Regions from separate parts of the Streptomyces sp. NPDC048420 genome, predicted to be linked through region 2. Evidence: predicted binding sites of a transcription regulator. Region 2 holds the regulator's gene; each other region holds the start of a gene.
What was found. The regulator HrcA, encoded in region 2, represses chaperone genes, less so after heat shock. The targets are predictions, from matches to a motif close to TTNGCACTCNGNNNNNCNGAGTGCNAA.

Region 1: a site for HrcA is predicted at 6,132-6,158, ahead of groL (chaperonin GroEL). Genes of this name have one in related genera too.
Region 3: a site for HrcA is predicted at 6,836-6,862, ahead of groES (co-chaperone GroES). Genes of this name have one in related genera too.

Annotation. Positions count from the first base shown of each region.
Region 1 is NZ_JBEZKG010000012.1:209,256-219,236, reverse strand. Features, by position in the region: gene otsB (trehalose-phosphatase) at 1-697, opposite strand, end outside; gene AB0D34_RS23990 (trehalose-6-phosphate synthase) at 694-2,157, opposite strand; gene AB0D34_RS23985 (glucosyl-3-phosphoglycerate synthase) at 2,255-3,199, opposite strand; SAM riboswitch class I at 3,336-3,494, shown strand; gene thrC (threonine synthase) at 3,512-4,792, shown strand; gene AB0D34_RS23975 (MoaD/ThiS family protein) at 4,789-5,064, shown strand; gene AB0D34_RS23970 (cold-shock protein) at 5,508-5,714, shown strand; gene groL (chaperonin GroEL) at 6,322-7,944, shown strand; gene AB0D34_RS23960 (NADH:flavin oxidoreductase) at 8,309-9,430, shown strand; gene AB0D34_RS23955 (metallophosphoesterase) at 9,637-9,981, shown strand, end outside.
Region 2 is NZ_JBEZKG010000021.1:70,314-80,294, reverse strand. Features, by position in the region: gene AB0D34_RS34175 (HAMP domain-containing protein) at 1-273, opposite strand, end outside; gene AB0D34_RS34170 (SpoIIE family protein phosphatase) at 376-2,712, shown strand; gene hemW (radical SAM family heme chaperone HemW) at 2,741-3,973, shown strand; gene AB0D34_RS34160 (Uma2 family endonuclease) at 4,078-4,668, shown strand; gene AB0D34_RS34155 (DUF3097 domain-containing protein) at 4,646-5,461, opposite strand; gene AB0D34_RS34150 (MBL fold metallo-hydrolase) at 5,496-6,224, opposite strand; gene hrcA (heat-inducible transcriptional repressor HrcA) at 6,564-7,580, shown strand; gene dnaJ (molecular chaperone DnaJ) at 7,581-8,720, shown strand; gene AB0D34_RS34135 (nitronate monooxygenase) at 8,795-9,871, shown strand; gene AB0D34_RS34130 (16S rRNA (uracil(1498)-N(3))-methyltransferase) at 9,868-9,981, shown strand, end outside.
Region 3 is NZ_JBEZKG010000016.1:138,391-148,371, forward strand. Features, by position in the region: gene AB0D34_RS29425 (response regulator transcription factor) at 1-520, opposite strand, end outside; gene AB0D34_RS29430 (WhiB family transcriptional regulator) at 902-1,231, shown strand; gene AB0D34_RS29435 (LysR family transcriptional regulator) at 1,291-2,190, opposite strand; gene AB0D34_RS29440 (MOSC domain-containing protein) at 2,271-2,939, shown strand; gene AB0D34_RS29445 (SDR family oxidoreductase) at 2,990-3,763, shown strand; gene AB0D34_RS29450 (ester cyclase) at 3,860-4,549, shown strand; gene groL (chaperonin GroEL) at 4,636-6,261, opposite strand; gene groES (co-chaperone GroES) at 6,381-6,689, opposite strand; gene AB0D34_RS29465 (polysaccharide deacetylase family protein) at 6,979-7,764, opposite strand; gene AB0D34_RS29470 (polysaccharide deacetylase family protein) at 7,761-8,657, opposite strand; gene AB0D34_RS29475 (methyltransferase domain-containing protein) at 8,787-9,980, shown strand; gene AB0D34_RS29480 (cell wall-binding repeat-containing protein) at 9,958-9,981, opposite strand, start outside.

The sequences.
Region 1 (9,981 bases), on a different contig from region 2:
GGTCGTCCACCGCGGAGAACGCCGGGAGGTCGCCCAGGTCGTCTCCGGCGTAGAGGACGGAGCCGGCGGACAGGTCGCGGACGTGGGTCAGCAGGGCCACGCCCTTGTCCATCCCCGGCGGACGGAGCTCCAGGACCAGGCGGCCCGGTTCGACGATCAGGCCGTGGTGGGTGGCGAGGCCGGTGAGGGGGGCGCGGAGGGCGTCGAAGGTGGCCTGGGGGTCGGGGGCCCGGCGGGTGTGGACCGCCACCGCCCGGCCGCCCTTCTCCTCGATCCAGGCGCCGGTGCCGTCGAGGAGGGCCGGCAGTGCGGCGCGGACCGCGGCCACGCCGGGGTGGGGCTCCGGTGCCGTGACCTCGCCGGTCGCCGCGTCCCAGCGCTCCGCGCCGTAGTGGCCGAGCACGGTCAGGTGCTCCAGGCCGGGGACGCCCGCGAAGCCGCCGTAGCGGACCGCGATCTCGGCCGGGCGGCCGGTGACGACCGCGACGGACGCCACCTTCGGGGCCAGGGCCGCGAGGGCGGCCACCGCGTCGGGATGCGCCCGCGCCTGCTCCGGATCCGCCACGATCGGCGCGAGCGTCCCGTCGAAGTCCAGCCCGATCACCGCCCGGTGCGGCGCGGCGAGGAGAGCGTGGAGGCCGTCCCGGCCGACGGGGGTCGCCGGGGTGGGCAGGGAGTCCGTGGCGTCGCCGGTCATCGGCCGGTCAGCTCGTTCAGCGCGTTCAACTGGTCCAGGAACCACTGCGCCGGCGGCAGCGCCGTGGCCGCCGTGGCCAGTCTCTTCGTGCGTTCGGCCCGCTCGTCCGGCGGCATGGTCAGCGCCTCGTGCAGGGCGTCGGCCGTCTCGACCACGTCGTACGGGTTGACCACGAGCGCGTCGCGGCGCAGTTCCTCCCACGCTCCCGCCTCCCGCGACAGCACCAGTGCGCACCCCTCGTCGGACACCACCGGCATCTCCTTCGCGACCAGGTTCATGCCGTCCCGGATGGGGTTGACCAGGGCCACGTCGGCCAGCCGGTACGCGGCGAGGGAGCGTGCGAAGTCGTCCTTGACGTGGAGCACGACCGGGCTCCAGCCAGGCGTCCCGTACTGGGAGTTGATCTCCTCCGCCAGCCGCTGGACCTCGGCCGTGTAGTCCCGGTAGACCGCCAGGTCCTGCCGCGACGGATAGGCGAAAGCGACATGGACGACCCGCTCCCGCCACTCGGGCCGGGTGTCCAGCAAGTGCCGGTACGCCAGCAGTCCGCGCACGATGTTCTTCGACAGCTCGGTCCGGTCGACCCGCACGATGGTCCTGCGGCCCTCGCCGATCTCCTCGCGCAGAGCCGTCATCCGCTCCTCGACGTCCGCCTCGTGCGAGCGGGCGTGCAGGAAATCGGCGTCGGCGCCGAGGCCGTGGACGCCGATGTACGTCGTGCGCAGGAGCTCCTTGCCCTGCCGGTGCTGGATCGCCCTGGGCGCTCCCGACGGCCACATGCTGAGGTAGCGCTCGGGGTCCAGCTCGTCCGCGCAGCGCTGGAAGGCGGTCGCCCACCGCCAGGTCAGGAACGCCACCCGGTCGGCGCCGAGCATGCCCTCCAGGAGCTGGGTGCGGATGTCGTCGGGCAGCATCGTGAAGTAGTCCACCGGCGCCCACGGCGTGTGCGAGAAGTGGGCGATCCTGAGGTCCGGGCGCAGTTCGCGCAGCATCCCCGGCACCAGGCACAGGTGGTAGTCCTGCACCAGGACCGCCGCCCCCTCGGCCGCCTCCTCCGCGAGCGCTTGTGCGAAGGCGCGGTTGTACGTCTCGTACGACGCCCACTGCCGCCGGAACTCCGCGTCGAAGGCCGGCTCCAGCGGGGTCTGGTAGAGCAGGTGGTGGACGAACCAGAGCACCGAGTTCGCGATGCCGTTGTACGCGTCCGCGTGCACGTCGGCCGGAATGGCGAGCATTCGCACGCCGTCCTCGCCGACGCCCCGCCGGACCGCCTCGCGGTCACCGTCGGACAGCGCCGAGCACACCCACAGCGCGCCCGCGTCCGGTCCGATCGCCGACAGACCGGAGACGAGCCCGCCGCCGCCGCGCTTGGCGTTCAGCGAGCCGTCCTCGCCCACTTCGTAAGAGACCGGGCCGCGGTTGGATGCGACCAGCACGTGGGCGCTGTGCGAGGAAACCATGCCTCGACATCTAGCCCGGCACCCAACCGCTCAAACGTTCCCGTGGGTCACGGTCAGGTGTTCAGGAGTCCGGGTCGCGGTCAGGCGTTCAGGAGTCCTACGCGGCTTTCCTCTTCACGTACTCCGCGATCTCCACCATCGGCGGCCGCTCCTCCGTGTCCACCGAGTACGTCCGCGGCTCGAAGCCGTCCGCGCCCCGCTCGAACTGGGTCAGGGACGGGCGGATCATGTGGCCGCGGGCCAGCCTGAGCTGGGCCGTGCGGTAGATCGCCGCCGACATCCGGCCCAGCGCCTGGCCGTCCTGGTGGCGGTGCTTGCGGACCCCGACGTCGACCTGCGCGAGGGCGTTCAGGCCCACCAGGTGCAGGGCGTCGACCAGCATGCCGAGCTCGATGCCGTAGCCGACGGGGAACGGGAGCTGTTCGAGCAGGCTGCGGCGGGCCGCGTACTCGCCGCCCAGCGGCTGCACGAAACCGGCCAGCTGCGGCCAGTGCATGTTCAGCAGGGGCCGCGCCATCAGCTCGGTGACCCGGCCGCCCTGGCCGGCGGCGCCGCCCAGGGGACGGTCGTACATGCCCTTGACCAGGTCGACCCCGGGGTCGGTGAGCAGCGGGCCGACGATGCCGGAGACGAAGTCCGAGGAGAACTCCTTCAGGTCGGCGTCGATGAAGCAGACGATGTCCCCGGTGGTGGCGAGCAGGGAGCGCCACAGGACCTCGCCCTTGCCGGGCACGGCCGGGATGCGCGGGAGGATGTCGTCGCGGTGGACGACCCGGGCGCCTGCGGCGGCCGCCACTTCGGACGTACGGTCGGTGGATCCCGAGTCGACGACGACGATCTCGTCGACGAGCGGGACCTGCATCATGAGGTCATGACGGATCACGGCGACTATGTCACCGACCGTCTCCTCCTCGTTGAGGGCCGGCAGGACGACGCTGACGGTCCGGCCCGTGCTCCGCTTCGCCGCCATGATCTTGTGGAGCGGGCGATCGGTCACGGACCAGGAACGGGTGGCCAGCCAGCGCTCGACTTCGTTCAGCACAGTGGGCGGCTCCTTAGCGTGTGATCCATCTCGCGGTTCGGACGACTCCCTCAACTGTCCTTGTCGTCGGTTACAGTCTTGAACAACGCGGATGACCATCGCATGTCCAGGGTGGCCGCCGTTAACAACTTCATACCGCTCATCCAGAGGGGCAGAGGGATACGGCCCGATGAAGCCCCGGCAACCCTCCAGTCGGTTCTCGTAGCGATCGATGACGATCGTCTCCGCGAGGCTCCCGACTCGGGAAGGTGCCAAATCCGTCTCACGGCGAAGTGCGTCGTGAGGAAGATGAGGAGAAAGGGCCTCGCCTCCATGGCTGTGCAGACTGTTGCAAGCACCACGAACTCCGTCGACCTGGGTCCCGCCGCGGCGCTGAGCTGCCGCGAATGCGGCCACCGCGTCCCGCTCGGCCCGGTCTTCGCGTGCGAGGAGTGTTTCGGCCCGCTCGAGATCGCGTACGACTTCTCGGCCTACGAAACCGAGGAGCTCCGCAAGCAGATCGAGGCGGGACCCGCGAACATCTGGCGCTACGCCCCTTTGCTGCCCGTCCCCGCGGACGTGGCGACCAAGCCGAACATCAACCCCGGCTGGACCCAGCTCGTCAAGGCCGACAACCTCGCCCGTGAGCTCGGCGTGACCGGCGGCCTGTACATCAAGGACGACTCCGGCAACCCGACGCACTCCTTCAAGGACCGGGTCGTCGCGCAGGCCATCGAGGCCGCTCGCGCCTTCAACTTCACCACCCTCTCCTGCTCCTCCACCGGCAACCTCGCCGGCGCCGTGGGTGCCGCGGCCGCTCGCGCCGGGTTCCGCTCCTGCGTGTTCATCCCGCACGACCTGGAGCAGGGCAAGGTCGTCATGGCCGCGATCTACGGCGGCGAGCTCGTCGGCATCGAGGGCAACTACGACGACGTGAACCGCTTCTGCTCCGAGCTGATCGGCGACCCGGCCGGCGAGGGCTGGGGCTTCGTCAACGTCAACCTGCGGCCGTACTACGCGGAGGGCTCCAAGACCCTGGCGTACGAGATCTGCGAGCAGCTCGGCTGGCAGCTGCCCGACCAGCTCGTGGTCCCGATCGCCTCCGGTTCGCAGCTCACGAAGATCGACAAGGGTCTGCAGGAGCTGATCAAGCTCGGGCTCGTGGAGGACAGGCCGTACAAGATCTTCGGCGCGCAGGCGGAGGGGTGCTCGCCGGTGTCGGTGGCGTACAAGGCGGGCCATGACGTGGTCCGGCCCCAGAAGCCGAACACCATCGCCAAGTCCCTCGCCATCGGCAACCCGGCGGACGGTCCGTACGTCCTGGACATCGCGCGTCGTACCGGCGGTGCGGTGGAGGACGTCAACGACGAGCAGGTCGTCGACGCGATCAAGCTGCTGGCGCGGACCGAGGGGATCTTCGCGGAGACCGCGGGTGGCGTGACCGTGGGGGTGACCCGCAAGCTGATCGAGAACGGCATCCTCGACCCGACGAAGACCACGGTGGTGCTGAACACCGGCGACGGTCTCAAGACCCTGGATGCGGTGGCCGGTACCGGGCTCACCGCCACCATCCGTCCCAACCTGGACTCTTTCCGAGAGGCTGGCCTCGCATGAGCGTTTCCGTCCGTATCCCCACCATCCTGCGCACCTACACCGGTGGCCAGGCCGAGGTGCAGGCCGAGGGCGGGACCCTCGCCGAGGTCATCGCGGATCTGGAGAAGAACCACACGGGTATCGCCGCGCGCGTTCTCGACGACCAGGGCAAGCTGCGGCGGTTCGTGAATGTGTACGTGAACGACGACGATGTGCGGTTCGAGCAGGGGCTGGAGACGGCGACGCCCGACGGGGCCGGTGTCTCGATCATCCCGGCGGTCGCCGGCGGGTGACCGTATGACTGGTCATTACCTTCGGTAACAGTAATTACCGAGTGTTCATCCGATTGCCCCCTCCGTGAGAGAAGCGGAGGGGGCAATTCTCTATGGTTGAGCACGGTACAGTTGGGGAAGCTGCGGCTCTCTTCATGCCGCATGCATATGAGTTCCCGCTTCTCGGGCGATGAGAAGTAGCCAAAGTGTGCACGTCTTATGTGCCTTATGCGTCGTTTATGGGGCCCGACTTGCCCCGAATTCGGGCGAATTCTCGCTACATTCCGGACCCCTTCCGTCCAGAATTCTCGTCCGATTGACCTGTTGCAGACGGCAGTTGGACAGATACATTCAGCCGCGGTCGACGCGTTCCGGCGCACGCCCCCAACCATGTGGGGGGTGAGGTCTGACCCGGATCCGCGAAGTGCGGGTCCGTGCAAGGGCCAGTAATAGGGGAGTTAGGCATGGCTCAGGGCACCGTCAAGTGGTTCAACGCGGAGAAGGGGTACGGCTTCATCGCGGTCGACGGTGGTGCGGATGTATTCGTCCACTACAGCGCGATCCAGATGGACGGTTACCGCACCCTTGAAGAGGGCCAGCGGGTCGAGTTCGAGATCTCGCAGGGTCAGAAGGGGCCGCAGGCGGACATGGTCCGTCTCGCGACAGGCTGAAGCACGCGCCGGGTAACAACAGCGTCGTTCTTCGTTCTTCAATCGAAGGGCTCGTACCCCATGGGGAGTCATGGGTACGGGCCCTTCGGCATGTGCCTCCGGCGGTGGGGCCGGGGCTTGTGCGGGTGTTGGTTCGTTGTCTTGTGCGGGTTGGGTGGGGGCGGGCGCCCTTGCGCAGTTCCCCGCGCCCCTGAATGCCTGCGGCGGCCCCTGCCGGCTCGGTGGGGGCGCGTGCAGCGCGGTTCTGCCTGGTGGGTCGGTGCCGGAGTCACCCCGTCCCCTGCGTGCCGTACGTGGCGAACGGCCCGTCGTGGCGCGGGTTGCTGCACCTACCCAGGGGCGCGGGGAACTGCGCGCTCGGCCCCCGCCGACCGGTAGCCGCCCGACAGCCGAACCCACCCCGGTCTTCGGCAGGCGCTTGCACTCGACCATGCCGAGTGCTAATCATTGGCGTTAGCACTCTGAAGGTGAGAGTGACAACGAAGGACCGGGTCGGTGAGGCCCGCAGGCCGGGTGGGGAAGGAACCCACGAGGCAGGCGAGCCGTCCGTCGCGGGCGCGGGCGCGGTCCGAAGGAATCACCCCCAGTCCTGGAGGGACCACTTCACATGGCCAAGATCATCGCGTTCGACGAGGAGGCGCGGCGCGGCCTCGAGCGCGGCATGAACCAGCTCGCGGACGCCGTCAAGGTGACGCTCGGCCCCAAGGGCCGCAACGTCGTCCTCGAGAAGAAGTGGGGCGCCCCCACGATCACCAACGATGGTGTCTCCATCGCCAAGGAGATCGAGCTCGAGGACCCGTACGAGAAGATCGGCGCCGAGCTGGTCAAGGAAGTCGCCAAGAAGACGGACGACGTCGCCGGTGACGGTACGACCACCGCGACCGTGCTCGCCCAGGCCCTCGTCAAGGAAGGCCTGCGCAACGTAGCCGCCGGTGCCAACCCGATGGCCCTCAAGCGCGGTATCGAGAAGGCCGTCGAGGCCGTCTCCGCCGCCCTGCTCGAGCAGGCCAAGGATGTCGAGACCAAGGAGCAGATCGCCTCCACGGCCTCCATCTCCGCCGCCGACACCCAGATCGGCGAGCTCATCGCCGAGGCGATGGACAAGGTCGGCAAGGAAGGCGTCATCACCGTCGAGGAGTCCCAGACCTTCGGTCTGGAGCTGGAGCTCACCGAGGGTATGCGCTTCGACAAGGGCTACATCTCGGCGTACTTCGCCACCGACATGGAGCGGATGGAGGCGTCGCTCGACGACCCGTACATCCTCATCGCCAACTCCAAGATCGGCTCCGTCAAGGACCTGCTCCCGCTCCTGGAGAAGGTCATGCAGTCGGGCAAGCCGCTGCTGATCATCGCCGAGGACGTCGAGGGCGAGGCCCTGTCGACCCTGGTCGTCAACAAGATCCGCGGCACCTTCAAGTCCGTCGCCGTGAAGGCCCCGGGCTTCGGTGACCGCCGCAAGGCCATGCTCGGCGACATCGCCATCCTCACGGGCGGCGAGGTCATCTCCGAGGAGGTCGGCCTCAAGCTGGAGAACGCGACCCTGGACCTCCTGGGCCGCGCCCGCAAGGTCGTCATCACCAAGGACGAGACCACCATCGTCGACGGTGCCGGCTCCTCGGACCAGGTCAACGGCCGGGTCAACCAGATCCGCGCCGAGATCGAGAACAGCGACTCGGACTACGACCGCGAGAAGCTCCAGGAGCGCCTGGCCAAGCTCGCCGGTGGCGTCGCCGTCATCAAGGCCGGTGCCGCGACCGAGGTCGAGCTCAAGGAGCGCAAGCACCGCATCGAGGACGCCGTGCGCAACGCCAAGGCGGCCGTCGAGGAGGGCATCGTCGCCGGTGGTGGCGTGGCCCTGCTCCAGGCCTCCAGCGTCTTCGAGAAGCTGGACCTCTCGGGTGACGAGCAGACCGGCGCCAACGCCGTGAAGCTCGCGCTGGAGGCCCCGCTCAAGCAGATCGCCGTCAACGGTGGTCTCGAGGGTGGCGTCATCGTCGAGAAGGTCCGCAACCTGCCCGTCGGCCACGGCCTGAACGCCGCGACCGGTGAGTACGTCGACATGATCGCCGAGGGCATCATCGACCCGGCGAAGGTGACCCGCTCTGCCCTGCAGAACGCCGCCTCCATCGCCGCGCTCTTCCTCACCACCGAGGCCGTCATCGCCGACAAGCCGGAGAAGGCCGCCGCGCCCGCCGGTGGCGGCATGCCGGGCGGTGACATGGACTTCTGATCGACTCCGGGCCGTAGGGCCTGACGGTTGATCAACGTCCTTGCCGGGGGCGGCCCTTCCTGGGAACAGGGGGTGGCCGTCCCCGGTGTTTTCTTGCGCTATGCTTGATCACGAGCCGCCCGACGTGAACTCCCGTCGGCCGACTACGCGTTGGTGGTCCAAGGAAAGACGCCCCGCTTCCTGCGGGGAAATGCAGGTGCAAGGCCTGCCCGGCGCTCAAGACGAAGCCCGTCCCACGATCGTGGGACGGGCTTCTTTCATGCGTGGCCGGAGTCACAGCCCGCCAGGAAATCCTGAGGCGGACGAGGTGGTTGGCACCAGGGAAACTGTCCATGCGCATGCACATACCGAGGAGTACCCCCACGTGACCGCCCCCTCCACCTCCCGTGCCGCCGAGATCCTTTCCCGCCCGGTCCACATCAACGGCCTGACCGTCCCGAACCGCATCGTCATGGCGCCCATGACCCGTTCGTTCTCCCCGGGCGGCATCCCCGGTGAGGACGTGGCGTCGTACTACTCGCGCCGCGCGGCCGCCGGAGTCGGCCTGATCGTCACCGAGGGCACCTACGTCGGCCACGAGTCGGCCGGGCAGAGCGACAGCATCCCGCGGTTCCACGGCGAGGAGCAGCTGGCGGGCTGGGCGAAGGCCGCCGAGCAGGTGCACGCGGCGGGCGGCACCATCGTCCCGCAGCTGTGGCACATCGGCATGGTGCGTGAGCAGGGACAGCCGCCCTACGCCGACGCCCCCGCCGTCGGCCCCTCCGGCATCCGCCTCGGCACCGACGAGCCCACCGGCAAGGCGATGACCCAGCGCGACCTGGACGACGTCATCGGCGCCTTCGCCGAGGCCGCGGCCGCCGCCGAGCGCATCGGCTTCGACGGCGTGGAGCTGCACGGCGCCCACGGCTACCTCCTCGACCAGTTCCTGTGGGCGGGCACCAACCGCCGCACCGACGCCTACGGCGGTGACCCGGTCGCCCGTACGAAGTTCGCGGCGGAGATCGTGGCGGCCGTACGCGAGACGGTGTCGGCCGAGTTCCCGATCATCTTCCGCTACTCGCAGTGGAAGCAGGAGGCCTACAAGGCGCGGCTCGCCGAGACGCCGGAGGAGCTGGAGGCGATCCTCGCCCCGCTCGCCGCGGCCGGTGTCGACGCCTTCCACGCCTCCACCCGCCGCTACTGGCTCCCCGAGTTCGACGGCTCCGACCTCAACCTCGCCGGCTGGACCAAGAAGCTCACCGGCCGGACCACCATCACCGTCGGCTCGGTCGGTCTCGACGGGGACTTCATCCGCGGCTTCATGGGGGAGGGTTCGCCGGTCAAGGGCATCGACGACCTCCTCGACGCCCTGGAGCGCGAGGAGTACGACATGGTCGCCGTGGGACGGGCCCTGCTGCAGGACCCGGAGTGGGCGGCGAAGGTGCTTTCCGGCCGCTTCGACGAGCTCAAGCCGTACGAGGCGTCGGCGCTGACGTCGTTGAGCTGACGGCAGTCGCTGCAAGGCGTGGGTCGAGAACGGGCCCATGACCCACGCCCCGGTCGTTGCAGAACGCGCTGGGGAAGGCGGTGTGGGGCCCCGCCTTCCCCGACGAGATCCACCTCGCCGGCGGCCAGGTCGTGACGACCATGTGGCGGCCGGGGCGTTGAAGGCACCCTGGTTGCTGTGGTCAACTCCGGCTAGCGTTCCGGTACATGCGAATCGTGCATCTCTCGGACACCCATGTGGAGCGCACCGACGCCCCCAACAAGAACGGCGTCAACGCCACCGAATCGCTGCGGCTGATGCTCGCCGAGCTACGGCATCTGCGGGATATCGACGCGGTCCTCGTCACCGGCGACATCGCCAACGACGCGGACGTCGAGGCCTATGCGGCGGTGCAGGAGCTCGTCGGCGACTTCGCCCGGACGCTGGGCGCCGCCGTCTTCTACACCACCGGCAACCATGACGAGCGCGAGGCCTTCGGCAAGGTGCTGGGCAGCGGGCACGACCGGCCGGAGGCGGTACTGGAGACCGAGGCCGCCGAGCGGGCGGCGGTG
Region 2 (9,981 bases):
GCTGGGGGAGAGCCGCTCGTCCAGTCGGCCGTGCCGCACGAGTTCCCGCTTCACACGGTTGACCTCACCGGTGAAGTGGAGGTTCCGGTCCACCAGCTGGTTGAAGACAGCCGTCAGTTCGGCCACGATCCCGTCGCCGGCCTCCGGCAGTTTCGCGAAGTCACCGTCCCGGGCCGCGGTCATCGCGGCGAGCAGAGGGCGCAGATCCGATGCTCGAATCCAGGCTTCTTTCTGTCCTTCTTCGAGCACAGGCGTACCACTGTTCTCTCGCATGGCGGCCCACTTCGGTAACTCGGCGCTTATGGGCGTGGCCAGTCTGTCACTCTGTCCGCATCGACCGAGGTGTATTCGTCCGAACTGCTCGGGGAGACGGACATGGGGGCCATTCCTGTGCAACGGGAGTCCGTTGCCCGCGCGTCCGACGCGCCCGTGACGGGCGGCGCCGCGTTCCCGCCCGCCCCGGCGCAGACCCACGCCACCCTCTCCGGAAGTCCGCTCGCGCCGGGCTCGGCCCGGGCGTTGTTACGCGGCGCGCTCACCGAATGGGCCGAACTCGGCCTGCCCGGAGCCGAGTTCCTCACCGACCGGCAGGGCGACGACGCCGTGGTCGTGGTCAGCGAACTCGTCACGAACGCCGTTGTGCACGCGGGCACCGACGTCGAGCTGAGCTGCCGGCTGGAGGCACGCACCGGCGGGCTCGTCGTCGAGGTCCTCGACCACCATCCCTCGCGGGCCCCGCGCTGGGGGCCGCCCGGTGCGGGCGAGCCCCCGAACGAGAGCGGGCGCGGGCCCGAACCGTCGTACGGCACACCGGAGTACGGCCGCGGACTGCGCCTGGTCGCCGCCCTCGCCGAGTCCTGGGGCATCACCTACCGCACGGGCGCCAAGACGGTCTGGGCACGGCTCCCGGCCGGGGGGAAGGAGGCCCTCGACGGGATCCAGGCGTATGCGGAGGAGGGCACGCAGGAGCGGGAGGTGCGGGCGACCGGGGAGCGAGGGCGGGAGGTGCTGGCGGCCGAGGAGCGCGGGCGGGAGTCGCGGCCGGCCGAGGAGCGCGGGCGGGGCTCGCGGGCAGGCGGGGAGCACGGGAACGAGTGGCGGTCGTGTGCGGTCAGTGGGACTGGGGACGAGCGAGGGTCAGGGCCTGCGGAGGAGCATGCGCAGCGGCCGCGGCCCGTGGGGGAGGACGCGCAGGAGTCGCTGCCTGCGGGGGAGGATGCGCACGGGGCGCTGCCCGTGGAGGAGGATGCGCAGGAGTCGCCGCCCGCGGGGGAGCACAGGCAGGGTTTGCCGCCCGCGGGGGAGCACAGGCAGGGTTTGCCGCCCGCGGGGGAGCAGACGCTGGACTGGGAGGCACTGGCGGGCGGGGAGCGCTGGCTGAACCGTGGTGCCCTGTCCTTCCTCGCCGAGGCCTCCGACCTGCTCGCCGGGCAGCTCGACGAGAACCTCGTCGCCGCGCTCGCCGGGCAGCTGATCGTGCCGCGGCTGGCCGACTGGTGCGCGGTGTGGCTGGAGGACGAGGTCGCCGGGCGCTGGGGGTCTCCTCGCCCGGGTGAGGCCGAGAGCGGTTGGGGCGAGGGCGTGCTGCCCGGGCCCCGGCTGGCCAGGGTGTGGCACGGCTCCGAGAACCGGATCGAGGAGCTGCGCCGGGCACTGGAGAATGAGCCGCCGTGGCCGTCGTCCGGTCGGGACCACCCCGGGCCCGAATCGTTCCCCTGGCCCGGCGAGGCGCTCGGCCCGCACGGCACGCGCGGCTCCGCGCTCGCCTACCGCCTCACGGCCGGCGGCCGCCCTCTGGGCACCCTTGTCATCGGGCGAGCCGGGCTCAGCGCCTTCCCCGACGAGATCACCGGGCTCGTCGAGGACCTCAGCCGCCGGGTGGCGCTCGCCATCGGCGCCGCCCGCCAGTACGCCCGCCAGGCCACCATCAGCGCGGTGCTCCAGCGCGGCCTGCTGCCCGGCGCGGTCGCCGAGATCCCCGGGGTGCGCAGCGCCCTGGTGTACGAGCCGTGCGACAAGGGCGGGCCCAGCGGCGACTTCTACGACCTCTTCCCGGCCGGCGACGGCCGCTGGTGCTTCGCCGTCGGTGACGTCCAGGGCAAGGGCCCCGAGGCCGCCGTGGTGATCGGGCTGGCCCGCCCCTGGCTCAGGCTGCTGGCCCGCGAGGGCTACCGCGTCGCCGACGTACTCGACCGCCTCAACCAGCTGCTCCTCGACGACGCGACGGAGGCCGCGGACGCGGCGGCACGGGCGCTGGCCTCTGCCGGCGGACGCCCCCCGCGCCCCGGCGACGGCCCGCAGACCCGCTTCCTGTCCCTCCTCTACGGCGAACTCGCGCCCTTCGACGGCGGAGTGCGCTGCACCCTCGCCTCCGCAGGACATCCGTTGCCGCTGCTGCTCGGGGCGGCCGGCGAGGTCCGTACGGCCGCCCGCCCGCAGACCCTGCTCGGGGTCGTCGAGGACGAGACGTACACCAGTGAGACCTTCGAGCTGCGGCCCGGCGACAGCCTGCTGTGCGTCACGGACGGGGTGACCGAGCGGCGCAGCGGCAGCCGTCAGTTCGACGACGAGAACGGCCTCGCGGAGGCGCTCGCCGGGTGCGCGGGCCTGGACGCCGAGCTGATCGCGGAGCGGATCAAACGGCTGGTGCACGAGTTCGGGGCGCGACCGCCGGAGGACGATCTGGCGCTGCTGGTGCTCCAGGCGGAGTGACCGTCCCGGGTGCTGGACAATGGAGGGCATGCCTTCCGCACTTCCCGACGGTGAGCCGGTCCCCGACGACGGCGCGCTGCCGCCCACCGCGCTCACCGGGTCCGCCGACCGCCCCCTCGGCTTCTACCTGCACGTCCCCTACTGCGCGACCCGCTGCGGCTACTGCGACTTCAACACCTACACGGCGACCGAGCTGCGCGGCACGGGCGGGGTGCTGGCGTCCCGCGACAACTACGCGGCCAGCCTGATCGACGAGATCAGGCTGGCCCGGAAGGTCCTCGGCGACGACCCACGGCCCGTCCGCACGGTGTTCGTCGGCGGCGGTACGCCCACGCTGCTGGCCGCCGGGGATCTCGTACGGATGCTGGGGGCGATCCGCGACGAGTTCGGGCTGGCCGAGGACGCGGAGGTCACCACCGAGGCGAACCCGGAGTCGGTGGACCCGGCGTATCTGTCCGCGCTCCGCGAGGGCGGCTTCAACCGGGTGTCCTTCGGGATGCAGAGCGCGAAGCAGCACGTACTGAAGGTGCTGGACCGTACGCACACGCCGGGGCGGCCCGAGGCGTGCGTTGCGGAGGCGCGGGCGGCGGGGTTCGATCATGTGAACCTGGACCTGATCTACGGCACGCCGGGGGAGTCCGACGACGACTGGCGGGCGTCCCTGGAGGCGGCGATCGGGGCCGGACCGGACCATGTGTCGGCGTACGCGCTGATCGTCGAGGAGGGCACGCAGCTCGCCCGGCGCATCCGCCGGGGTGAGGTCCAGATGACCGACGACGACGTGCACGCGGACCGGTATCTGATCGCGGAGGACGTGCTGTCCGGGGCCGGGTTCGACTGGTACGAGGTGTCGAACTGGGCCACCTCGGACGCGGGCCGGTGTCTGCACAACGAGCTGTACTGGCGGGGCGCGGACTGGTGGGGAGCCGGTCCCGGGGCGCACTCGCACGTGGGCGGGGTGCGGTGGTGGAACGTGAAGCACCCGGGCGCGTACGCGGCGGCGCTGGCCTCCGGCAGGTCTCCGGGCGCCGGGCGTGAGCTGCTCTCGGAGGAGGACCGGCGGGTCGAGCGGATCCTGCTGGAGCTGCGGTTGCGGGAGGGGGCGCCGCTGTCCCTGCTGCGCGAGGAGGGGCTGGCTGCTTCTCGGCGGGCGCTGGGGGAGGGGCTGCTGGAGGCCCGGCCCTACGAGGAGGGGCGGGCTGTGCTGACGCTTCGGGGGCGGTTGCTGGCCGATGCGGTGGTCAGGGACTTGGTGGACTGATCACTCGGCGGAGTGAACGGTCCCAGACGCCGGTTCGACCCCTAACCTTGGTTCGTAGGCTGCCGCCGTGATTGCACGGTGGCGGAAACCGGAGGGCTGCGGAGATGACCGCTGTGGACGACCGACCGATGACCACCGGCATCGTGAAGATCTTCGAGAACCTTGATGTTCCCGACGGCTTCAAGGTCGAGCTTCTCCGGGGGGTAATTGTGATGATGGCGGGGCCGGACGTGGCCCACAACGACATCGTGGAGGCGGTCCAGGACCAGATCCCCCGGCAGCGCTGGCGGCGGCTCCAGACCCAGGACATCGCCATCCTCGAAGAGACCAGCGAGCCGCAGCCCGACCTTGTGGTGATCGAACGAGGCGCCGGGCCAGGGCACGGAAGGCTGATGCCGGCCGAGGTGATCGCCCTGTTGGTGGAGGTTGTCTCCAAGACGAGCGTGCACTGGCACTACGAAGTCAAGCGCTCGATCTACGCCGCGGCGAAGATCCCCGCCTATTTCATCATCGACCCCATCATGGGCCAGTGCGTACTACTCACCGAGCCGACAGGGGAAGGGGAGCACGCGGACTACCGATGCCAGCGGATCACCAAGTTCGGCGACCTCACCCCCTTGGAACCCCTTGGCGTCGAAGTGGACACAAGCGAATTCGCCCTGTACGAGAAGGTCAAGCCCCACCGCTATCCGTGACGAAGTCGATCAGCTCCTCCACCCGCCCCAGCAGCTCCGGCTCCAGGTCCTTGTAGGACCCCACCCGCTTCAGGATCGCCTGCCACACCGCGCCGGTGTTCTCCGACGGCCAGCCCAGGGCCTTGCACACGCCCGTCTTCCAGTCCTGGCCGTGCGGTACCCGCGGCCACGCCTCGATCCCCAGGGATGACGGCTTCACCGCCTCCCAGATGTCGATGTACGGGTGGCCGACCACCAGCGCGTGCTCGCTGGTCACCTCCTGTGCGATGCGCCACTCCTTCGTGCCCGGGAGGAGATGGTCCACGAGGACTCCCAACCGCGCGTCCGGACCCGGTGCGAACTCGGCCACGATCGACGGAAGATCGTCCACGCCCTCCAGGTACTCCACGACCACGCCCTCGATGCGCAGGTCGTCGCCCCAGACCTTCTCCACCAGTTCCGCGTCGTGCCGGCCCTCGACGTAGATACGGCCGGCGCGGGCCACGCGTGCGCGTGCGCCGGGGACGGCCACCGAGCCGGACGCGGTACGGGACGGTCGTACCGGAGACGCGGCCGAGGGTCTGACCAGGGTCACCACCCGGCCCTCCAGGAGGAAGCCGCGGGGCTCCAGCGGGAACACGCGGTGCTTGCCGAAGCGGTCCTCCAGGGTCACCGTGCCCGCCTCGCAGCGGATCACCGCGCCGCAGAAGCCGGTGCCGGGCTCCTCGACCACCAGGCCGGGCTCGGCGGGCACCTCCGGCACCGGCTTGGGCTTCTTCCACGGAGGGGTCAGGTCGGCGGAGTACTGGCGCATTCGGATGACGATAGGAGAACCACGCGGGGGATCACTACGACACGCCGAAGCGGGCCGCCAGCGCGTCCCGCTGCGCCCGCACGAACCCCGCGTCCACCACCGCTCCGTGACCGGGTACGTACAGCGCGTCCTCGCCGCCCAGGTCGAGCAGCCGGTCCAGCGCGGCGGGCCAGTGCGGCCGTACGGCGTCCGGGCCCGCCTGTGGTTCGCCGGACTCCTCGACCAGGTCGCCGCAGAAGACCACCTCCGGGGAGCCGGGGACGAGGACGGCGAGGTCGTGGGCCGTGTGGCCGGGGCCGACGTTCGCCAGCAGGACCTGGCGGCCGCCGCCGAGGTCGAGCGTCCACTCGCCGGAGACGTGATGCCGGGGAGAGACCAGGGCGTCCACCGCCTCGTCGGCCACCGCCGGGTCCAGTCCGTTGCGCACCGCGTCCGCCCGCAGTTCCGCGCGGCCGAGCCGTCCCGCCAGCACCGTCTCCACGCCCACCGCGCCGAACACCTCCGCCCCCGCGAACGCCGCCGACCCGAAGACATGGTCGAAGTGGGGGTGGGTGAGCGCGAGATGGGTCACACGATGGCCGGCGAGTTCCTCGGCCTGTAGGCGCAGGCGGGCGCCCTCCGCGAGGCCGGAGCCGGAATCGATCACCAGGGCCGTGCCCTCGCCGATCACCAGGCCCGCCGTACAGTCCCAGCCCGGCAGCCGGCACCGCCCCACCCCGGTCGCGACCCGCTCCCACCCGAGCTCTTCCCAAGTCACCGTCATACCGCGACGCTAGGGCCTGTCCGGCGGATCATGCCGGCGGCGCGGGGCCTGGCACGCACATCTGCGGCGTTGTCGTCACTCGCCGACGCTCCGCGTCGACTCCCTCCTCCGCCTTGCAGCTGCACACACCAGGCCCCGCTCACCTGCGCTGACAGGGCGCCGCTCCTTGGAGCCGGCCTGATCCGCCGGACAGACCCTGGCCGTACAACCCGTCACGCCAGGACCAGCCTTGCCCAGGTAGTACCCCACCGCCGTACACTGGCCGGGGAGCGCTGGCACTCGAACGGACAGAGTGCCAGGCGAGGCGCCAAGGGAACGACTTCTGGAGGTGTGTGCGCGATGCTGAGTGAACGCAGGCTTCAGGTGTTGCGCGCCATCGTCCAGGACTACGTCGGCACCGAGGAGCCGGTCGGGTCGAAGGCCCTGACCGAGCGGCACAACCTCGGAGTCTCCCCGGCGACCGTGCGCAACGACATGGCGGCCCTGGAGGACGAGGGGTTCATCGCCCAGCCGCACACCAGTGCCGGGCGGATCCCGACCGACAAGGGCTACCGGCTGTTCGTCGACAAGCTCGCGGGCGTCAAGCCGATGACCGCGCCCGAGCGGCGCGCGATCCAGAACTTCCTCGACGGCGCGGTCGATCTCGACGACGTCGTGGCGCGGACCGTTCGGCTGCTCGCGCAGCTGACGCGGCAGGTCGCCGTCGTGCAGTACCCGTCCCTCACCAGGTCCACCGTCCGGCACGTCGAACTGCTCTCGCTCGCCCCCGCGCGCCTGATGCTCGTGCTGATCACGGACACCGGCCGGGTCGAGCAGCGCATGGTCGACTGCCCGGCACCCTTCGGGGAGGCCTCGCTGGCCGATCTGCGGGCGCGGCTCAACAGCCGGGTCGCGGGGCGGCGGTTCGCCGACGTGCCGAGGCTGGTCGAGGACCTGCCCGAGGCGTTCGACGTCGAGGATCGGGGTACGGTCGCGACAGTGCTCTCCACTCTCCTGGAGACGCTCGTCGAGGAGAACGAGGAGCGGCTGATGATCGGCGGCACCGCCAATCTCACCCGCTTCGGACATGACTTTCCCCTCACCATCCGGCCCGTCCTGGAGGCCCTGGAGGAGCAGGTCGTCCTCCTCAAACTCCTTGGTGAGGCCGGGGATTCGGGCATGACCGTACGTATTGGTCACGAGAACGCCTACGAGGGGCTCAACTCCACTTCGGTGGTGTCGGTCGGCTACGGTTCGGGCGGCGAGGCAGTCGCCAAGCTCGGCGTGGTCGGACCGACCCGCATGGATTACCCGGGAACGATGGGAGCGGTACGCGCAGTGGCACGGTACGTCGGACAGATCCTGGCGGAGTCGTAAGTGGCCACGGACTACTACGCCGTTCTCGGCGTGCGCCGCGACGCGTCGCAGGATGAGATCAAGAAGGCGTTCCGTCGGCTCGCACGCGAGCTGCACCCGGACGTCAACCCGGATCCGAAGACCCAGGAGCGGTTCAAGGAGATCAACGCCGCCTACGAGGTGTTGTCGGACCCGCAGAAGAAGCAGGTCTACGACCTCGGCGGCGACCCGCTCTCGCAGGCCGGCGGCGGTGGCGCGGGCGGCTTCGGGGCCGGTGGGTTCGGGAACTTCTCGGACATCATGGACGCGTTCTTCGGTACGGCCTCGCAGCGGGGGCCGCGCTCGCGGACCCGGCGCGGCCAGGACGCGATGATCCGCCTGGAGATCGAGCTCGACGAGGCGGCCTTCGGCACCACGAAGGACATCCAGGTCGACACCGCGATCGTCTGCTCCACGTGTAGTGGTGAGGGCGCGGCGCCGGGCACCTCCGCGCAGACGTGTGACATGTGCCGCGGCCGCGGTGAGGTGTCGCAGGTGACGCGTTCCTTCCTGGGCCAGGTCATGACCTCGCGGCCGTGCCCGCAGTGCCAGGGCTTCGGCACCGTGGTGCCGACCCCGTGCCCGGAGTGCGCCGGCGACGGCCGCGTCCGCTCGCGTCGCACGCTCACGGTCAAGATCCCGGCCGGTGTCGACAACGGCACGCGGATCCAGCTCGCGGGTGAGGGCGAGGTCGGCCCCGGTGGTGGCCCCGCCGGTGACCTCTACGTCGAGATCCACGAACTCCCGCACTCGACCTTCCAGCGCCGCGGCGACGACCTGCACTGCACGGTCACCATCCCGATGACGGCCGCGTCCCTCGGCACCAAGGTCCCGCTGGAGACGTTGGACGGCATGGAGGAGGTCGACATCCGCCCGGGTACGCAGTCGGGACAGTCGATCCCGCTGCACGGTCGAGGCGTCACACATCTGCGCGGCGGCGGCCGGGGCGACCTCATCGTCCACGTCGAGGTCCAGACCCCGACGAAGCTGGATCCCGAGCAGGAGCGGTTGCTGCGCGAGCTGGCCAAGCTGCGCGGCGAGGAACGGCCCACGGGGCAGTTCCAACCTGGGCAGCAGGGCTTGTTCTCGCGGCTGAAGGACGCGTTCAACGGTCGTACCTGAGCCGTGCGACGGTCGTACGTGACTGTGCCAAGGGCGGATTCGGACTTGTCCGGAGGACGTGACAACATGCCGTCATGTCCTCCGCACTGACCGATCTCTTCCCTCATCCGATCGTGCAGGCCCCCATGGCGGGCGGCGTCTCCGTGCCGCGGCTCGCCGCCGCCGTCGCCGATGCGGGCGGGCTCGGATTCCTGGCCGCCGGGTACAAGACGGCCGACGGGATGTACCAGGAGATCAAGCAGCTGCGCGGGCTGACCGGCCGTCCCTTCGGCGTCAACCTCTTCGTGCCGCAGCCGGAGTACGCCGACCCGGCCGCCGTCGAGGTCTACGCCCATCAGCTGGCCGGCGAGGCCACCTGGTACGACACCGAGCTCGGCGACCGCGACAGCGGACGTGACGACGGCTACGACGCCAAGCTCGCCGTCCTGCTCGACAACCCCGTGCCGGTGGCCTCCTTCCACTTCGGCATCCCGAGCAGCGACGCACTGGAGTCGCTGCGCCGGGCCGGCACCTTCACCCTCGTCACCGCGACCAGCCCCGAGGAAGCCCTCGCCGTGCAGTACGCGGGCGCCGACGCGGTCATCGCCCAGGGCGTCGAGGCCGGCGGCCACCAGGGCACCCACCGGGACCTCCCCGAGCAGGACGGCTCGGGACTCGGGCTGCTGTCCCTCGTCGCCCAGATCCGGGAGACGGTCACCATCCCGATCGTCGCCGCCGGCGGCATCATGCGCGGCAGCCAGATCGCCGCCGTCCTCGCCGCCGGCGCGAGCGCGGCCCAGCTCGGCACGGCGTTCCTCGCCACACAGGAGTCCGGCGCCCACGACGTGCACAAGCAGGCGCTGACCAACCCGCTCTACGTCCGTACCGAGTTGACCCGTGCCTTCTCCGGCAGACCGGCCCGCGGCCTGGTGAACCGTTTCCTGCGCGAGCACGGGCCGTACGCGCCCGCCGCCTACCCCGAGGTCCACCACCTCACCGCCCCGCTCCGAAAGGCCGCCGCCAAGGCCGGTGACGCCCAGGGCATGGCGCTGTGGGCGGGCCAGGGCCACCGGATGGCACGCGAACTGCCCGCCGGACAGCTCGTGGAGATACTCGCGGCCGAACTCGACGCAGCGAGGACAGCGTTGTCGGGCAAGGGGGACCTGCGATGACCGCACCGGTGTTCGTGGTCGAGCACTTCGTCGAGCAGACCGAGCCGGGGACCGGCGGACGCTACGTCCTCGACGGCCCCGAAGGCCGCCACGCCGTCTCCGTGAAGCGG
Region 3 (9,981 bases), on a different contig from region 2:
TCACGGTGTCCTCGGACAGGAACAGCTCCCGCCCGATCTCCGCGTTGGACCGCCCGTGGCTCATCCCTTCGAGCACCTGGATCTCACGCGCGGTGAGCGTCGGCGCCGCCCCCATCTCCGCGGACCGCAGCCGTCGCGGGGCGAGCCGCCAGGTCGGGTCGGCGAGCGCCTGCGTCACCGTGGCGCGCAACTCCGCGCGCGAGGCGTCCTTGTGGAGGTAGCCCCGCGCACCCGCGGCCACCGCGAGAGCGACCCCGTCGAGGTCCTCCGCGACGGTGAGCATGATGATCCGCGCACCGGGGTCCGCGGACAGCAGCCGCCGCACGGTCTCGACGCCGCCCAGACCGGGCATGCGTACGTCCATCAGAATCAGGTCCGAACGGTCCGCACCCCAGCGGCGGAGGACTTCCTCGCCGTTGGCCGCGGTCGTCACGCGCTCGACGCCGGGCACGGTCGCGACCGCGCGGCGGAGCGCCTCTCGGGCAAGCGGGGAGTCGTCGCAGACGAGGACGGATGTCATGGCCGCCCTCCGCAGCTGATGCACGTCACCTTGAGCCTCCAGGCTGGTACGAAATCGTCACCTGAGCGGTCGACCGTCTCGGACGCCTGCCCGAGCACTTGTTGCTTCAACCGCCTCCGCACTCTCAACGACGGTCACCCGAAAGAGTTACGGGGCTGTGCACTGTCTTCGGCACTCTACGTGAGGGTGCGGACACGGTGCAGACATGCGCGGCGGACCCACAACGTTTCATCACAACCCATGCCCCATTCAGACCCTTTTCTTCCCATTTCCTGGTGTCTGAGGCTAGATTCGCAATGAGTCATATTTTCATCTCCTTAGATCGTAGATGTACGGTCGTGGACACCGTATCCGCCCAGAACGGCTACAAGGGGTCACGCAATGGCAGATTTCTCCCGCCTTCCCGGACCGAACGCGGACCTTTGGGACTGGCAGCTCCTGGCCGCCTGTCGCGGAGTGGACAGCTCGCTCTTCTTCCATCCGGAGGGCGAGCGCGGTGCGGCGAGGAGCGCTCGCGAGAACTCGGCCAAGGAGGTCTGCATGAGATGCCCGGTGCGCGCGCAGTGTGCGGCGCACGCGCTCGCGGTGAGAGAGCCGTACGGCGTGTGGGGCGGGCTGACCGAGGACGAGCGCGAGGAGCTCATGGGACGGGCGCGGCATCGGCTGGTGTCCGCGTCGTCGTCCGTCGGGAGCGGCGCATCGAACAACTGAAGGAACGTTTCTTCTGGAAGGGCACGCGCGCGCGTGCCCTTCTCTCTGTGTCCGGCCCGCTATGTCCGGCCCGCCGCGACCGCGAGCTGCTCCAGCGTCGCCGCCACCGCCGGCACCTGGGCCAGGTCGGGCAGCGTGAGCGCGACGATCTCCCGCCGGACCGCCGGTTCCAGCGTCACCGTGCGCGCGCCTCGTGGCCGTACGGACTCGATCGCGAGCTGGGGCAGGACGGCGACGCCGAGACCTGCGCCCACCAGGCCGACGACCGCCGGGTAGTCGTCGGTCGCGAAGTCGATGCGGGGTGTGAAGCCGGCGCTCTCGCAGACCTCGACCAACTGGCCGCGGCAGCGCGGGCATCCGGCGATCCACGACTCCCCGGCGAGCTCCCCGATGGCCACGGACCCGGCGCGCGCGAGCCGGTGCCGCTCCGGTACGAGGGCGACGAGCCGGTCGGTCAGCAGGGGCCGTACGACGAGGTCGTCCCACTCGTCGCCGCCCGCAGCCCCCTCGTACCGGAAGGCGAGCGTCAGGTCGCAGTCCCCCTCCCGCAACAGGCCGACGGAGTGCGGGGGTTCGGCCTCCTCCAGGGAGACCCGGGTGCCGGGGTGGGCGGCGCGCAGGGCGGCGAGGGCGGTGGGGACGAGGGTGGAGCTGCCGCTGGGGAAGGAGACGAGCCGGACCCGCCCGGCCCGCAGTCCGGCGATGGCGGCGACCTCCTCCTCGGCCGCCGTGAGCCCGGCCAGGATGCCGGCGGCGTGCCGCACCAGCGCCTCCCCCGCCTGCGTCAGCCGCATCTCGCGTCCGCTGCGGACGATCAACGGCGTGCCCACGGAAGCTTCCAGGGCCTTCATCTGCTGGCTGACGGCGGGCTGGGTGCAGCCCAGTTCGCGCCCCGCGGCGGAGAAGGAGCCGGTGGCGGCGACGGCGCGCAGGACACGGAGATGACGGGCCTCGATCACTTTTCGAGGATAAGCCGCGCTTTGACATTGCGCCGAATAATGCGTGGCGCCTTTGGGTGCCGGTGTCCTACCGTGCCGCCATGAAGCTTCTGTCGGTGAATCTGGGCCGTGCGAAGGCCGTGACGTACACGGACAACCCGGAGGGCGTGACCGGTATCGACAAGCGGCCGGTCGACGGACCGGTGCGGGTGGCGGCACCCGGTCCCAAGGGCATCGGCGGCAGCGCGCTCGCCGGGGACGCGGTGTGCAAGAAGCAGCACCACGGCGGCGACGACCAGGCGGTGTACGCGGTCGCGCGCGAGGACCTCGACGACTGGGAGCGCGAGCTGGGGCGCACGCTGGCCAACGGCTTCTTCGGCGAGAACCTCACGACGCAGGGCATCGACGTCTCCGGCGCGCTGATCGGCGAACGCTGGCGTATCGGGCCCGAGGTGGTGCTTGAGGTCACCAGCGCGCGGATTCCGTGCGGCACGTTCCAGGGCCACATGGGCGAGCAGCGGTGGGTGAAGCGGTTCACGCAGAGGGGTGCGCCGGGGGCGTATCTGCGGGTGATCGAGCCCGGCGAGATCCGTACCGGGGACCCGGTCGAGATCGTGCACCGGCCGGACCACGAGGTGACGGTCGCGCTGGCGTTCCGGGCGATGACCACCGAACGGCCGCTCCAGCCAAGGCTGTTGGCGGCCGGCGAGGCGCTCCACCCGGAGGTGCGGCAGTGGGCGCTCGACTACGTGGAGAAGCACGGCGCCTGACAGGCCCTCGGCAAGCGGACGCTGTCGCTCCCGGTCATTAACCTTGCGCCATGACAACGGCATTGATTACGGGATCGACCGCGGGCATCGGTGCCGCGTTCGCACGGCGGCTGGCCGCTGACGGGCACAACCTGGTGCTGGTGGCCCGCGACACCAAGCGGCTCCAGGAACAGGCGACGGAACTCCACGACCGGCACGGCATCGAGGCCGAGGTCCTCACCGCCGACCTCGCCACGGACCCCGGCATCGAGGCGGTCGCCGCCCGCCTCGCCGACCGCAGGTCCCCCGTCGACCTCCTCGTCAACAACGCCGGCTTCGGCAACAAGGGCCGCTATCTCGACGTCTCCATGGCCGACGAGCTGAAGATGCTCAAGGTGCACTGCGAGGCGGTGCTGCGGCTGACGTCGGCGGCGACGGAGGCGATGCGGGAGCGCGGGCGGGGCGGTGTCGTCAACGTCGCGTCGGTGGCGGCCTTCGTTCCCCGCGGGACCTACGGCGCCTCGAAGGCGTGGGTCGTGCAGTTCACGCAGGGCGCGGCGAAGGACCTGGCGGGCAGTGGCGTACGGCTGATGGCGCTGTGCCCCGGCTTCGTGCGCACGGAGTTCCACCAGCGGGCGGGCATGGGCACCGACAGCATCCCGGGGTGGATGTGGCTCGACGCGGACAAGCTCGTCGCCGCCGCGCTCACGGACCTGGCCCGCGGGAAGTCGCTGTCGATCCCGGACCCCCGGTACAAGGCGCTCATGGGGCTGGTGAAGGTGGCGCCCCGTGGGCTGGTGGGCGGGATCTCCTCGAGGACGGGGCGGAAGTACGGGCCGCAGTAGGCGGTTCGGTGTGCCGCGCTCGCATGGCCCCATGATGCCGATGGGCAGAGAATGGTGGTGTTCTACCGGACCCAGGGGGGCCGGAGGCGACGTGCCATGACCTTCGTACAGCTCATCGACTGCAGGACCAGCCGTTTCGACGAGATGGACCGGCTGATGGACACATGGGTCGAGCAGACCAAGGGGAAACGGACCGCGACGCACGCGGTGGTCGGCAAGGACCGCTCCGACTCGTCGCACTACGTCGAGATCGTGGAGTTCCCGTCGTACGAGGAGGCGATGCGCAACTCCGGGCTGCCGGAGACGGAGCGGATCTTCCAGGAGATGGTGGCGCTGTGTGACGCGGCGCCCACCTTCACGGACCTCGACGTGGTGCGGGACGAGCAGCTCAACACGGCTGTCGCGCGGGAGTTCTTCGAGCGGGCCGGGCGCGGTGACGCCGCGGAGCTGTTCACGCGGTTCGCCGACGACTACCTCGACCACGATCCCGCGAATCCTGACGATCTGGGGCTGGCGGCGGCGCGCGAGGAGTATGAAGGGTGGCGGCGGGCCTTCGTCTTCACCTTCCGCGTGGACGACCAGATCGCCCAGGACGACCGGGTGTGCACCCGCTGGGCCTGGGCCGGGAAGCACACCGGCGAGTTCGTGGGGATCCCGGCGAGCGGACAGAACGTCACCATGACCGGGACCACCTGGCACCGGTTCCGGGACGGGAAGATCTGCGAGGGCTGGTGGCAGTACGACCGGGCGGGGCTGATGGAGCAGCTGGGGGTACTCGGGGAGTGACCCCGGCACCACGCCCGCTGTGACCCGCGAAGGGGAAAGCCCCCGTTCCCTCAGAGGGAACGGGGGCCTCCTTGCGAGCGGTGGGCTCAGTGGGAGTGGCCGTGGCCGTGCCCGGCGGCGGCCGGCTCCTCTTCTTCCTTCTTCTCGACGACCAGGGTCTCGGTCGTCAGGAGGAGGGAGGCGATGGAGGCGGCGTTCTCCAGGGCGGAGCGGGTGACCTTGACCGGGTCGATGACGCCGGCCTTGACCAGGTCGCCGTACTCGCCGGTCGCGGCGTTGAAGCCCTGGCCCTTGTCGAGCTCGGCGACCTTGGAGGTGATGACGTAACCCTCCAGGCCGGCGTTCTCGGCGATCCAGCGCAGCGGCTCGACGACGGCCTTGCGGACCACGGCGACACCGGTGGCCTCGTCGCCGGTCTTGCCGAGGCCGCCCTCGAGCACCTTGGCGGCGTGGACCAGAGCGGAGCCACCACCGGAGACGATGCCCTCCTCGACCGCGGCGCGGGTCGCGGAGATGGCGTCCTCCAGACGGTGCTTCTTCTCCTTCAGCTCCACCTCGGTGGCGGCGCCGACCTTGATCACGCACACGCCGCCGGCCAGCTTCGCGAGGCGCTCCTGGAGCTTCTCGCGGTCCCAGTCGGAGTCGGTGTTCTCGATCTCGGCCTTGATCTGGGCGACGCGGCCCGCGACGGCGGCGGAGTCGCCGGCGCCGTCGACGACCGTGGTGTCGTCCTTGGTGACCGTGACGCGGCGGGCGGTGCCCAGCACGTCCAGGCCGACCTGGTCGAGCTTGAGGCCGACCTCCTCGGAGATGACCTCGGCGCCGGTGAGGGTCGCCAGGTCCTGGAGCATCGCCTTGCGGCGGTCGCCGAAGCCGGGGGCCTTGACGGCGACCGCGTTGAAGGTGCCGCGGATCTTGTTGACGACCAGGGTCGACAGGGCCTCGCCCTCGACGTCCTCGGCGATGATCAGCAGCGGCTTGGAGGCACCCGACTGGATGACCTTCTCGAGCAGCGGCAGCAGGTCCTGGATCGAGGAGATCTTGCCCTGGTTGATCAGGATGTACGGGTCGTCGAGGACGGCCTCCATACGCTCCTGGTCGGACACCATGTACGGGGACAGGTAGCCCTTGTCGAAGGCCATGCCCTCGGTGAAGTCCAGCTCCAGACCGAAGGTGTTGGACTCCTCGACGGTGATGACACCGTCCTTGCCGACCTTGTCCATCGCCTCGGCGATGAGCTCGCCGACCTGCGAGTCCTGGGCGGACAGCGCGGCCACGGCGGCGATGTCGGACTTCTCGTCGATCGGGCGGGCCGTCGCGAGGAGGTCCTCGGAGATGGCGGCGACCGCGGCGTCGATGCCCTTCTTCAGGGCGGCCGGGGAGGCGCCCGCGGCGACGTTCTTCAGGCCCTCGCGCACCAGCGCCTGGGCGAGCACGGTGGCGGTGGTGGTGCCGTCACCCGCGATGTCGTTGGTCTTGGTCGCCACCTCCTTCACCAGCTGGGCGCCGAGGTTCTCGTACGGGTCCTCGATCTCGACCTCGCGGGCGATGGTGACGCCGTCGTTGGTGATGGTGGGAGCGCCGAACTTCTTGTCGATGACGACGTTGCGGCCCTTGGGGCCGATCGTCACCTTGACCGTGTCGGCAAGCTTGTTGACGCCGCGCTCGAGGGCGCGACGGGCGTCCTCGTCGAACTTCAGGATCTTCGCCATGGGAGCGGTTCAGCCCTCTCGGAAAATGTGGGTGAAACGAACTGCGCCCCAGACGCCCGGCTTCATAAGGTGGCGGGGGCCCGGGGCGCAGCTCACAAGCAAAATGTGCTTGAGGTGTCTTACTTCTCGATGACCGCGAGCACGTCGCGGGACGAGAGGACGAGGTACTCCTCGCCGTTGTACTTCACCTCGGTGCCGCCGTACTTGCTGTACAGCACGATGTCGCCGACCTTCACGTCGAGCGGCAGGCGCTCGCCGTTCTCGAAGCGGCCCGGACCCACGGCGAGGATGACGCCCTCCTGGGGCTTCTCCTTCGCGGTGTCCGGAATGACCAGGCCAGAGGCGGTGGTCTGCTCGGCGTCGAGCGGCTGGACCACGATGCGGTCCTCGAGCGGCTTGATGGCAACCTTGGAGCTGGTGGTCGTCACGATCCGACCTCCCCCTTCGGAGATCTCACGGGGTTAACTGTCTGAGGTGGCGACCAGGTGGATCCGTCGTCGCGGGTGCCGGACCTGCCCGTCGCTGTGTTGGCACTCTCCAGGGGGGAGTGCCAGACCCGAGACTATGACCGTGATTAGCACTCGGTCAAGCGGACTGCTAATTCGCCGCGCTGGCCGAGCCGAAATGGGGGTGCGCGTGAGGGGTGGGCGTGAACGAGGGTGACCGTCCTGGGACCGGCCCTGAAGACGCCGATCCCCGCTCAAGGGTCGGCGTCCTCTACAGATAGTCCTCAAGTCGACCCACCGTCAGCCCCCGCCGCTGGATCTCCCGCAGCAGCCTCGTGGTGCGTTCCGTCAGGGTGGGACCGGTCGTCTCCGCCGACGTCACCGAGATGACGTCCCCCGCCCTCAGCCCCCGCCTCTCCCCCTGCGCCGCCACGCTCCACAGCACCACCGCCGAGAGCCCGCAGTCGGCCGCCGCGCGCAGGGTCGTGCGGTCGTACGTGCCGTAGGGCGGCCGGAAGAGCCGGGGGCGGATGCCGAAGCGGGACCTGATCTTCTCCTGCTGGCCGCAGATCTCGGCGCGCTGCCCCGCGTACGGCAGGCCGCGCAGGGCGGGGTGGTCGAGGGTGTGGTTCTGGATGCTCGCGCCGACCGACTGGAGGCGCGCGAAGTGGCCGTACCCGGGGCCGACGACGCTGTCCGTGAGGAACATGCTGACCGGCAGCCGCAGTTCACGGACCATGTCGACGAAGCGCGGGTCCCTCTCGGCCCCGTCGTCGTAGGTGAGGAAGACGACCTTGTCGGACGTCGGCACCCGCTTCACCACCGGTGGCAGACCCCCCGGGCGCACCGCCGTGCGCACCGGAACCCGCGGGGGCACCGGCAGCGGGGCCGTCATGCCCCAGTGGCGGTAGGGCCGCCCGTCCGTCCTCGCCGGCCCGTACGACCCCACCCGCTGCGCCGCCTTCTTGCCCAGCCGTTCGATGGGGTCGACGGACTGGGCGCAGCCGGTGAGCAGCAGGGCCGCCAGGGCGGTGGCCACCGCCGCCCCGGGCCTCACAGGTAGTCCTCCAGGCGCGCGACCGCGTACCCCTCGGCCGTGACCTTGTCCAGGAAGCGGCGGACCATGTCGGGCATCGTGCCCTTCCAGTCCCCGCGGCCCCTGAAATGACTGAGCACGATGTCACCGGGGCGCAGCTTCCGGTCCCACTCGCGGTACTCCCAGTGGTCGGCGAAGACCTCTTCGTTCCAGATCGGCGCGTATCGGATGCCGCAGGACTTCGCCGCGCGCAGGGTGTCCTCGTTGTAGTTGCCGTAGGGCGGCCGGAAGAGCGTGGGCCGGGTGCCGTAGCGCTTCTCGATGACGTTCTGCATGCCGCAGATCTCGCGCTTCTGGCGGGCGTAGGACAGCCCGGGCAGGTAGGGGTGGTGGAGGGTGTGGTTGTTGAGTACGACCCCTCGGTCCCGCATCTTCCGGAAGTAGCCGTAGTCGTCCTTGACCAGGTAGTCGCTGAGGAAGGCGGTGTACGGGATCTTGAGCTCGCTCATCATCCGCAGGAACGCGGGGTCCTTCTCGGCGCCGTCGTCGATGGTGAGGAAGACGACCTTCTGCCGGGTCGGGATCGTGGTGAAGACCGGCGGCAGCCCCTTCTCCCCGTGGCCGTCGACCTCGAAGCCGTCGCGGGTGGCGATGCGGGGCTTGGTCGCGGGCGCAGGCGGGGCCGCAAGCGGGGCCCGCTTGAGACCCCAGCGCTTGGCGACGACCAGCCGGGCCTGTTCGGCGCGGAGCCTGGCGGCCTGGATACGGGCCTTGTGGGCCTTGAGGTCGGCGGCTGGGGCCCGGGGCGCCTTGAGAGGTTGCCGCCCCCGTACGTCGGTCTCGGCCGACCGGGCGCAGCCGGAGACGAGGGAGGCCACTGCCAGGAGGACCAGTCCGCTGCGGATCGGCACCATGAACGCACTGTTTTTGTAGTTTTGTCCTACTGTTCCCATGAGGTCGGATCCTCGCAGGTCACGGCGGTGCGGCCGGGCAGACACCGCTGCCGGAAGCACACGGTCCACCGACTGGCCCACAATGACCCGGTGAACGACCTCGCCCCCCTCCTCACCCCCGAGGGCCGTGCCCTCCTCGACCAGGTGCGCGGTACCGCCCCCGCCGACGAACTCGCCGTGGCCACCCGGCTGCGCCGAGAGCACCCCGCCGAACTGGTCTCCGCGGCGCTCGGCCAGGCCCGGCTGCGGCAGCGGGCGGTGGCGAAGTTCGGGGCCGAGGACGCGGGTCGGATGTTCTTCACGCCGAACGGGGTGGAGCAGTCGACCCGGGCGAGCGTGGCGGCGTATCGCGCAGAGCGTTTCAGGGCGCTGGGAGTGCGGTCGGTCGCCGACCTGTGCTGCGGGATCGGCGGGGACGCGATCGCGCTGGCCCGGGCCGGGATCCGGGTCCTCGCGGTGGACCGGGACCCACTGACGGCGGCGGCCGCACGGGCGAACGCGGACGCGCTGGGACTCGCCGACCTGATCGACGTACAGGAAGCCGATGTCACGGAGGTCGACACGGCCACGTACGACGCCGTGTTCGTGGATCCGGCGCGGCGGGGCGGCCGTGGGCGGATCTTCGATCCGGAGGCCTACTCGCCGCCGCTGTCATGGGCCGTCCAGGCGGCCCTCAAGGCCCCGCACGCCGCGCTGAAGGTCGCGCCCGGCATTCCGCACGAGGCGGTCCCGGAGGCGGCCGAGGCGGAATGGATCTCCGACGGCGGGGACGTGAAGGAGGCCGTGCTGTGGTTCGGCACCGCGCCGGGCGAGGTACGGGCGACCCTGCTGCCGGGGCCGCGGACGCTGCTCGGCCGGGGACTGCCCGATCCCGAAGTCCGTTCCGTGGGGCGGTACTTGTACGAGCCGGACGGGGCCGTCATCCGGGCCCATCTGGTCGCCGAGGTGGCGGCGGAGGTCGAGGGCGGACTCGTCGACCCCACCATCGCGTACGTGACGTCAAACGCCCTGGTCGCGACCCCGTACGCCACCGCCTACGAGATCACCGACCAACTCCCCTTCAACGTGAAGAAGTTGAGGGCAGTGCTGCGGGAACGCGAGGTCGGGATCCTGACCGTGAAGAAGCGGGGGTCGGCCGTCGAGCCGGAGGAGCTGCGGCGCAAGGCTCTGCCGAAGGCGCAGGGGCCTCACTCGGCGACCGTGTTCCTGACCCGGGTCGCGGGGGCGCCGACCATGCTGATCGGCGCCCCCGCGACGGCCGTTACTGGCGCTGGAGCGTCCTGAG